Regions from separate parts of the Mesorhizobium sp. M0292 genome, predicted to be linked through region 2. Evidence: predicted binding sites of a transcription regulator. Region 2 holds the regulator's gene; the other holds the start of a gene.
The links. The regulator PhoB, encoded in region 2, activates phosphate uptake and scavenging genes when phosphate is short. The targets are predictions, from matches to a motif close to TGTCATNNANCTGTCAT.

Region 1: the regulator PhoB is predicted to act here: its motif matches at 3,744-3,760, upstream of NKI96_RS18775 (LTA synthase family protein).

Annotation. Positions count from the first base shown of each region.
Region 1 is NZ_JAMYSB010000011.1:135,566-140,732, reverse strand. It holds gene rplI (50S ribosomal protein L9) at 1-438, opposite strand, end outside; gene rpsR (30S ribosomal protein S18) at 705-953, opposite strand; gene rpsF (30S ribosomal protein S6) at 953-1,453, opposite strand; gene NKI96_RS18775 (LTA synthase family protein) at 1,765-3,723, opposite strand; gene fabD (ACP S-malonyltransferase) at 3,971-4,918, shown strand; gene fabG (3-oxoacyl-[acyl-carrier-protein] reductase) at 4,979-5,167, shown strand, end outside.
Region 2 is NZ_JAMYSB010000010.1:701-5,867, forward strand. It holds gene xylF (D-xylose ABC transporter substrate-binding protein) at 1-490, opposite strand, end outside; gene NKI96_RS16855 (ROK family protein) at 758-1,993, shown strand; gene phoB (phosphate regulon transcriptional regulator PhoB) at 2,024-2,713, opposite strand; gene phoU (phosphate signaling complex protein PhoU) at 2,730-3,434, opposite strand; gene pstB (phosphate ABC transporter ATP-binding protein PstB) at 3,477-4,301, opposite strand; gene pstA (phosphate ABC transporter permease PstA) at 4,319-5,167, opposite strand, start outside.

The DNA of each region.
Region 1 (5,167 bases), on a different contig from region 2:
GCGGGCGATGTTGAGGCTGATGGTGACCTCGACTTCCGGATGCAGCGCAATCGCCACATTGGTGACGCCGATGGTCTTGATCGGCTGGTTGAGCTGGATCTGGTTGCGGTTGACCGAGAACCCTTCGGCGGTCAGCAGGTCGGCGATGTCGCGGGTCGACACCGAACCGTAGAGCTGGCCTGTCTCGCCGGCCGAACGCACGGCGATGAAGCTCTTGCCGTCGAGCTTTTCGGCAACCTGGCTGGCTTCCGACTTGCGCTCGAGGTTGCGCGCTTCGAGCTGCGCGCGCTGCCCTTCGAACTTCTTCTTGTTGGCTTCGTTGGCGCGCAGCGCCTTGCCCTGCGGCAAGAGAAAGTTGCGGGCAAAGCCGTCCTTGACCTTGACGGTATCGCCCATCTGGCCGAGGCGGGAAACGCGTTCGAGAAGAATCACTTGCATGGTTTTGTTCCTTCGTCTGGGCACCGACCGCGGGATCGGCGCCGAATTGAATGGAACAGGTCAGGAAGCTCTGAGCGCCTTGGCGCCGGTGTCGCTGTCCTGCCTGTCGCGGCAGTTAGAGGCTTTTCACCTCAACTCGGGATTTCAATGCATGTCGCCAAGAGTGGTCCCGGTTTTGGGACAACGACATGCATCATCAAATTACCCCTGCGGCGCCCGTCGCCGTGGGAGAAGGAAGCAGGCGGCGAACCGCCCGCTCGAAAGTCTTAGCGAACCACGTAGGGCAGCAGGCCGAGGAAGCGGGCGCGCTTGATCGCCTTGGCGAGTTCGCGCTGCTTCTTCTGGCTGACGGCGGTGATGCGGGACGGCACGATCTTGCCGCGCTCGGAAATGTAGCGCTGCAGAAGACGCACGTCCTTGTAGTCGATCTTGGGCGCGTTGGCGCCGGAGAACGGGCAGGTCTTGCGGCGGCGATGGAACGGGCGCCGGGTCGGGATCTGATTGATGTCGACCATTATTCTGCACCTCCTTCAACGCCTTCGCGCGGACGGCGCGGACCACGATCACCACCGGCGTCGCCAAATGAGCGCGGCGGACGATCGCCACGGTCGCCGCGATCACGGTCGCCAAACGAGCGCGGACCACGATCACCACGGTCGCGGTCGCCGAAGCCGCCGCGTTCCGAGCGCTCTTCGCGCTTCTGCATCATGGCCGACGGGCCTTCCTCATGCGCCTCGACCTTGACGGTCAGGAAACGCAGCACGTCCTCGGACAGGCCCATCTGGCGCTCCATCTCGTTGAGCGCTGCCGGCGGGCAGTTGAGGTCCATAAGCGTGTAGTAAGCCTTCCGGTTCTTGTTGACCCGGTAGGTGAGGGACTTCAGTCCCCAGTTCTCGACCCGGCCGACGGACCCGCCATTTGCGGAGATGACGCCCTTGTACTGTTCGACAAGCGCATCGACCTGCTGCTGCGAGAGGTCCTGCCGGGCAAGGAACACATGTTCGTATAGAGCCATAGTGGTTCAGTGCCTTTCTTCGTTTCTCTCCCGGATCCTCGCGGCAAAAGCCTCTGCAACTTCTCTGACCCGCTGGTCCCGAGGGGGCGAGGAAGAAAGGAGCATTTCGAGACGGTCGAGAGCGGAGACACGGGAGGCGGAAGCGCTTCTGGCTTCACACGAAGGTTTTGGGTAAAACCTCCGGCCCTCCGTTCAGCCCCCAGCAAGGACCGGCAGATTGCGGGCGTCTATATAGCAATTTGGCTGGAAGGCAAGGGTAACGCATGCTCCGGACAGCGTCCTGGCGTCGCAGGGTTGGAAAAGACCAGGCATCAACTCGTATGCGGGGTACGACCGTTGATCGTTTCGGGGAAGAAGTCCGGAGCCGCCTTACGCTTGCCGAACATCATATCGTATTGCAGCAGGCGGAAATCGTTGATCGCCGGATCGATGTCCTTCTGCCGCGCCCAGTCCGCCGTGGCCTCACCTGACGGTGTCAGAAGCAGATTGCGATCCACGACGCGATAGCGTTCGCGCAGCGCGCCCAGGAAGCCGGTATAGTAGGGGTGCGTGATCCCGGCCGTGGTAAGGATATGGTAGGGCAGGAAGGCCGGGCTCACCGCGCCCATATCCTGCGCCGGACCGGTGCGGTTAGACCAGATGACCAGCGGCGTCTGATGATGCTCCAGTGCCGCCTCCGGCGTCGGTTCCTTGCGCGGCGCGACATTGTCCTTCAGGTAACCGGTTTCGACATAGACGGGGCCGAGCGGCGGCAGATGGTCGCCGAAGAAGGCGATGACCGTCGGCCGCTCGCGCTTCTTCGCCCATTCGATCAATCGTTCGAGGCCACGGTCGGCATCGGCGGAGCCTTCGGCGTAGCTGAGCAGCGATTCCCGCGCCCATGTGCTGATCGGCGCCGCGACCTTGTGGGTCGGATTGTAATAGCGGTACGGCTCGTAGGGACCGTGGTTCTGCAGGCTGACGGCGAAGAAGAACACCGGCCGCTCGCTGGCGTCGGCCTCTGCGATGATCTCGTCGGTCATCGAGGCATCGGAAGCCAGCGGCCCGCGCTTTTCCAGTGGCGGCAGCGTCTCTTCCGAGCGGAAATCGTTGAAGCCGAAATCGGCATAGACGGCGCCCCTGTTCCAGAACCAGTTGGTGCCCGGATGGATGGCGCGCGCCCGGTATCCCTCGCTTTTCAGGAAGGTCGCCAGCGACGGCGTCGGCGTGCGCACATATTGCTGATAGGGGATCGAGCCCGCCGGCAGGAAGGCATTGGAAAAGCCGGTCAGCGCCTCGAATTCGATGTTGGCGGTCATGCCGCCGAATTCCGGCGAGAACATATAGCCGGAACGCAGCGCCCGCACATTGGGGATCGGGTCAGGCGTGATTGTGACGCCGGGCAGCTTGGTCGGATCCCAGAAAGATTCGCTCATCACCACGATGATGTCGGGTTTCTCATCCGGTACCGAGGCCGCCACATCAGGCCTGTCGATCGCGTCGATCGCCTTGTCGGAATAGCCCGCCGGCGCCGAGACATGCGCCATCGGCACGTTGAGCGCGAAGGCCAGCGCAAACCCGTTGGAGGCGTAGTTCTCCTTCTGGTCCCACATGATCGGGATGATCTGCAGCCGGTCGCGGGTCCACGAGAAGGTGGCGTAGTCCATGATCGAGACGAAGAAGGCGAGCAGCGGCACTGCCAGCGTCAGCCGCGCCAGCCGCCCTTTGCGGCTGAGGATCGGAACCTTGCGGCGCCACAACCGCCAGCCATAGATCAGCAGCGACAGGCCGGCGACGATGCCGACCGCCATGGCGAGCGCCGTCCAGGGCCGCTCGCGCACCAGGAGCGGCATCAGTGCCATGATCTGGCGCGAATAAAGAAAATCGGTTGGGTAGAGCGGATCGCCGAGATAATGCGACTTCTGATGCCCGACAAAGGCCAGCGCCAGCGTCAGCGGCGCCACGATCATCAGGCTCTGGTGACTGCGGCCAAGCACGGCGTCCAGTCCCATCAGCACCAATGCAAAGACAATGATGGTGGTCCAGCCCGGCTTGAATGGCTGCAGGAAGAAGTCGACTGTGCCGAAGAAGTCGCCGCGCACGATCCATTCGATGGCGAACACCAGGATGGCGGAGGCAAGCAGCGTGACCAGACCGTAGCGGATGACCGGCCATCTGCGCCCCGGCAGGTAGCCGGTGGACGGATCGTCTTCCAAGAACTGTGGCGCTGGTACGGCCGCGCCCTTCCTGATCCTAGCCACGTCTCTTCCCCCGGCCCAAGCAACGCGCATTTCCACTCGCGCCACCGTTCTGTCATAGAACTGTCATGCAAAAGCTAGCGCCTGTGGCGAAAATAAGAAGAGCCAGCAAACGATTCGTGAGCGGTTTTCATCAGGTGTGATCGGCAAAAAGCCTTTGGGAACAGGGACTCGAGGTCAGCTCCGGTTCAAGCGAGAGCCGAAATGCCGCCTCCGGGCTTGACTTGGCGGTCCGCCTTGCGTCACAGGCAGGAAAAATCAGCCGCTGGAGAGCGCCCAAATGGCCGTCGCATTCACCTTTCCGGGACAGGGCAGCCAGGCTGTCGGCATGGGGAAGGACCTCGCCGACGCCTTCCCCGAGGCACGCAGGGTGTTCGAGGAAGTCGATGATGCGCTGGGCGAAAAGCTGTCGAAACTGATCTGGGAAGGCCCGGAAGAGGCGCTGACCCTGACTGCCAATGCCCAGCCGGCGCTGATGGCGGTCTCGCTGGCGGCGATCCGCTCGCTGGAAGCGCGCGGCTTTTCGCTGAAGGACAAGGTTGCCTACGTTGCCGGTCATTCGCTCGGCGAATATTCCGCCCTTGCCGCGGCCGGTTTCGTTTCGATCGCCGATGCCGCCCGGCTGCTGCGCATCCGCGGCAACGCCATGCAGGCGGCGGTGCCGGCCGGCGAGGGCGCCATGGCGGCGATCATCGGACTGGAACAGCCCGACGTCGAAGCCGCTTGCACCGAGGCCGCAACGGGATCCGGCAAGGTCTGCCAGATCGCCAACGACAATGGCGGCGGCCAGCTGGTGATCTCCGGCGCCAGGGCGGCGGTGGAACTCGCCGCGAAACTGTGCACCGAAAAGGGCGCCAAGCGGGCGCTGATGCTGCAGGTCTCCGCACCCTTCCATTCGGCGCTGATGGCGCCGGCGGCCGATGTCATGCGCGAGGCGCTGGCCGGCGTGACCAAGAATGCACCGGTCGTGCCCGTCGTCTCCAACGTCACTGTAGCCCCGACCAGCGACCCCGACGAGATCGCGCGCCGCCTGGTCGAGCAGATCACCGGGCGCGTGCGCTGGCGCGAAACGGTGGAGTGGTTCGGCGCCAATGGCGTCGCCACGCTCTATGAGATCGGCGCCGGCAAGGTGCTTTCCGGCCTGGCGCGGCGGATCAACCGCGACATCGCCACATCGGCCGTCGGCACGCCGGCCGAAGTCGAGGCGGCGCTGGCCGCGCTTGCATAATCCACTGGCGATTCAACCCCTCCCGTGGGAAGGGTGTTCTCTTAAGATCAGGAGACGAAAATGTTCGAACTGACCGGCCGCAAGGCGCTCGTCACCGGCGCATCGGGCGGCATTGGCGAGGCGATTGCCCGGGTGCTGCATGCGCAAGGCGCCATTGTCGGCCTGCACGGCACCCGCATCGAGAAACTGGAGACCCTGGCCGGCGAACTCGGCGACCGGGTAAAGCTGTTCCCGGCCAATCTTGCCGAC
Region 2 (5,167 bases):
GGAAATCGGCATTCGGATCCGAGCCAGAGCCCTTGATAAAGACATAGTTGCCCTCGGGCTTCGCCTTGAACACTTCGCGGGCCTGCATGCGGCCGACTTCTTTGTTGTCGAAGGTCAGGTAGAAGACGTCCTTGTTCTCGATCAGGCGGTCATAGCCGACGACCGGAATGCCTTCGTCCAGCGCCTTCTGCACCGCCGGGCCGATGGCCGACGCGTCCTGCGCCAGGACGATCAGCGCGTTGGCGCCTTGTGAGATCAGGCTTTCGACGTCGGTCAGCTGCTTGCCGGGATTGGACTGCGCGTCGGCGGAAATGTACTTGTCGCCGGCGGCTTCGATCGCCGTCTTCATCGCCGCCTCGTCCGTCTTCCAGCGCTCTTCCTGGAAGTTCGACCAGGAGACGCCGATGACCTTGTCCTTCGCCTGCGCGACCGAGACCAGCGTCAGCGACATGGCGGCGCCCGCCAGCATGGCGGCTGCAAATCTGTTCATGATAAACCCTCCCTGCGCCGCGCGCGGCGCGACAAAACTGGCCCGAGGGCCGGCACACAGAGGCTCCATTTTTTCGAGCCTCGAAAAAATACTGGTTCAATGATAAGGCACTGTCAACATCGATTCTGATGGATTCTGATGGCGTTGCCGAATTTTTTCGAGCTCCGCAATAAACAATGACAGGGCTGCCGGCGTCTGCCAATATTTGGCTGGTGCCGTCGAACGCCTTCACTATCATGAGGCGCGAGGAGGCCGGGAGGAAAACAAATGTCGGTTGGGATCCGCCACGACGATCTGCGCCGTCGCAACCGTGCGATGGTGATTTCGGCCGTGCGCCGGGCCGGCCAGCCGTCGCGGACCGAGATTGCGGCGACCACCGGCCTCAGCCATTCGACGATATCGGCAATCTCGTCTGATCTAATTCAAGAAGGCATCCTGATTGAAGGCAAGCCTGGCGAGACCGGCTCGCTGAAACGCGGCCGGCCGCAGGTCGGCCTTGGCCTCAACCCGGAAGCGGCGGCGGTCATGACCGTGGTGCTGTCGCTGAACTTCCTCTCCGTCACCGTCATCGACTATGCCGGCCAGGTGGTCGCGGAAGAACAGCGCCGGCTCGACACGCTGACCATGCCGCGCGACGAGCTGATCGGCGAATGCGTAGCAATCGTCGGGCGGCGTCTCGCGGACCCGGACCTCGATGTCCAGAGCATCGCCCGCATTGCCATGGGCATCCAGGGCATCACCGATTCGCAGGCGCGGGCCATGCTGTGGTCGCCAATCACGCCACTGACCGACATTGCCTTCGCCGACATGTTGGAAGCGGAATTCGGCATTCCTGCCACCATGGAGAACGACTGCAATATGATGGCGGTGGCCCTGCAATGGCGCCAGCCCGAGCGCTACCGCGACAATTTCATCGCGATCCTCTTGTCGCACGGCATCGGCATGGGGCTGGTGCTGAAAGGCGAACTGTTCACCGGCACCCATTCCTCGGGCGGCGAGTTCGGCCACATGATCCACCGTCCGGGCGGCGCGCTCTGCCGCTGCGGGCGGCGCGGCTGCGTGGAAGCCTATGCCGGAAACTACGCCATCTGGCGCAGCGCCAAAATGATGGGCGAGGATGCCGAGCCGGTCGATATCGGCGACGCTGATATGCGGGCGCTGGCCGCTCGTGCGCGAGAGACGGACGGACCGGAGCGCGAAGCCTATCGCAGGGCCGGTGAGGCGCTCGGCTTCGGCCTCGGCAGCCTGTTTGCGCTGATCGACCCGGCCCCCGTCGCCATGGTCGGCGTCAGCGCCGCCGCGTTCGACCTGATCGAACCGGCATTGCGCGAAGCGATCGCCCAGACCGCCGGCGGCCAGCACTCGAAGTCGATCTCCTTCGACACCGAGCCCAACGAGCTGCCGCTGATCCGCGAAGGCTGTGCCACGCGCGCGCTCGGCTTCGTCGACCAGGAGATTTTTGCGCCGGGTATTCAGCCCAAATCCGGCAAGCATGTCGCGTGAATGGCCGGCAACGGCGCGACGCGCAGGATCCTAGTCTTCCCTGATCGCGTAGCCGGCGCCGCGAATGGTACGGATGACATCCGGCATGCGGCCGTTGTTGACGGCCTTGCGCAGCCGCCCGACATGCACGTCGACGGTTCGCTCGTCTATATAGATCGTCTCGCCCCAGACATTGTCGAGCAGTTGGCTGCGCGAGAACACGCGGCCGGGATGGCGCATCATGAATTCGAGCAGCCGGAACTCGGTCGGTCCGAGCCTGATCTCGCTCTTCTTGCGGTAGACACGGTGCGACTCGCGGTCGAGCACGATGTCGCCGACCTTGAGCACGCTGGACAGCACTTCCGGCTTGGCCCGGCGCAGCAGCGCCTTCACGCGCGCCATGAACTCCGGCGTCGAGAATGGCTTGACCAGATAGTCGTCGGCGCCGGTGGACAGGCCGCGCACGCGATCGCTTTCCTCACCGCGCGCGGTCAGCATGATGATCGGCAGCCGCTCGGTTTCGGGCCGCACTCTAAGCCGCCGGCAGAGCTCGATGCCGGAAACAGCGGGCACCATCCAGTCGAGCACCAGGAGATCGGGCACGTTTTCCTGCAGGCGGATCTCGGCCTCGTCGCCGCGTGTCACCACCTCGACTTGATAGCCTTCGGATTCGAGGTTGTAGCGGAGGAGCACGCCTAGCGGCTCCTCGTCCTCCACGACCATGATGCGTGGCGCGATCATAGGCAGTTCACCCTCATCAGGCCGGCGTGGCCATCGCCGTCTCGTCCTGCTTCGGACGATTGGCGGGCAATTGCTGGCCGGTCAGCACATAATACGCATTTTCGGCGATGTTGGTGACATGATCGCCGATGCGCTCAAGATTCTTGGCGCAGAACAAGAGATGCGTGCAGGCGGTGATGTTGCGAGGGTCTTCCATCATGTAGGTCAAGAGCTCACGAAACACGGACGTGTATTTGACGTCGATGCGCTCGTCGTCATTCCTGAGTTTTGCAAGCGCTGCCGCATCGGTGGCGGCATATTCCTCGACGACGCCTTGCACCTGGATCAGCACCAGTTGCGCCATGGCATCGATGGAGTGCGAGAGGTCGCGCGGCGTGACGCTCAAGCCCACGGTGCCGACGCGTTTGGCGATGTTCTTGGCGAGATCGCCGATGCGCTCGAGGTCGCCGGCCATGCGGATCGAGCCGACCACGGCGCGCAGATCGTTGGCCATCGGCTGGCGCTTGGCGATCAGCGTGATGGCGCGGTCGTCCAGTTCGCGCTGGCGCGCATCCATGATGGCGTCGTCGGAAACGACACGCTGTGCCAGCGCATTGTCCGAATTGAGCAGCGCCCTGGTCGAGCCGCTGACCATCGAGCCGGCCAGATCGCCCATGTCGCGGATCAGCTTGCTGATCTGCCCGAGCTCTTCATCGAAGGAGGCGACGGTATGTTCACCCATGATCTTGGTCCTCGTGCCTGAAAATTCACCCCGCCGGACGGCTCAGCCGAAGCGGCCGGTAATGTAGTCTTGGGTGCGCTTGTCGTCGGGGTTGGTGAACATCTTGTCGGTGGCGCCCTCCTCGACGAGATAGCCGAGATGGAACATCGCTGTACGCTGCGACACGCGCGCCGCCTGCTGCATCGAGTGGGTGACGATGACGATCGTGTAGTTCTGGCGCAGTTCGTCGATCAGCTCCTCGACACGGGCGGTGGCGATCGGATCGAGCGCCGAGCAGGGCTCGTCCATCAGGATCACCTCCGGCGACACGGCGATGGCGCGCGCGATGCACAGGCGCTGCTGCTGGCCGCCGGACAGGCCGGTGCCGGGCTCCTGCAGGCGGTCCTTGACCTCGTTCCAGATCGCAGCCTTCTTAAGGCTCTGCTCGACGATCTGGTCCATGTCGGACTTGCGCTTGGCCAGCCCATGGATGCGCGGGCCGTAGGCGACGTTCTCGTAGATCGACTTCGGGAACGGGTTGGGTTTCTGGAACACCATGCCGACGCGGGCGCGCAGTTCGACGACATCGATGTTCTTGTCGTAGATGTCGTCTTCATCGAGCGTGATCTTGCCGGTCACCCGCGCCGAATCGATGGTGTCGTTCATGCGGTTGAGGCAGCGCAGGAAGGTCGACTTGCCGCAGCCGGACGGGCCGATCAGCGCCGTCACCTGGTTCTGTCGGACGTCGAGATTGACGTCGAACAACGCCTGCTTCTCGCCGTAGAAGACGCCGACCTTGTCGCCGCGCATCTTGATGACTTCGTTCGACTTGGCGTTCATTTTGTCGCCCACTGCATTCTCAAGGGACTGTTCGGTCATGATGTTCATACCAAATTGCCTTTTTTCTACCAGCGCCGCTCGAACCGGCGCCGGAGCACGATCGCGGTGATGTTCATGGCCATGAGGAAGACGAGCAGGATGATGATGGCGCCGGACATGCGCTCGACAAAAGCGCGCTCAGCCTCGTTTGCCCACATATAGATCTGCACCGGCAGCGCGGTCGCCGGATCGAAAGGCGTCGCCGGATAATCGGCGACGAAAGCGACCATGCCGATCAAGAGCAGCGGTGCTGTCTCGCCGAGCGCACGCGCCAGGCCGATGATGGTGCCGGTAAGGATGCCTGGGGCGGCAAGCGGCAGGATGTGGTGGAACACCATCTGCATCTTGGAGGCGCCGAGGCCGAGTGCCGCCGAGCGGATCGACGGCGGCACCGCGGCGAGGGCGGCGCGCGTGGCGATGATTATGGTCGGCAATGTCATCAAGGTCAGCACCAGGCCGCCGACGAAGGAAGCCGAGCGCGGCATGCCGAGGAAGTTGATGAACACGGCAAGGCCAAGCAGACCGAAGACGATCGACGGCACCGCCGCGAGATTGTTGATGTTGACTTCGATCAGGTCCGTAAAGCGGTTCTTCTTGGCGAATTCCTCGAGATAGATCGAGGCGGCGACGCCGATCGGCAGCGCCAGCAAAAGCACGATCACCATCATGTAGAACGACCCGATGATGGCCACGGCCATGCCCGACGTCTCGGGCCGGCTGGAGGCGCCATAGCTGAACAGGCCGGTGTTGAAATGCTCGGCCATCGCGCCTTCGGCTTTGAGCTTGTTCATCCAGTCGATCTGCTGGTTGGACACCTTGCGGCGCGCTTCATCGACGCCGAGGTCGATCTGGCCCTTGAAGGCCGAGTCGAGATT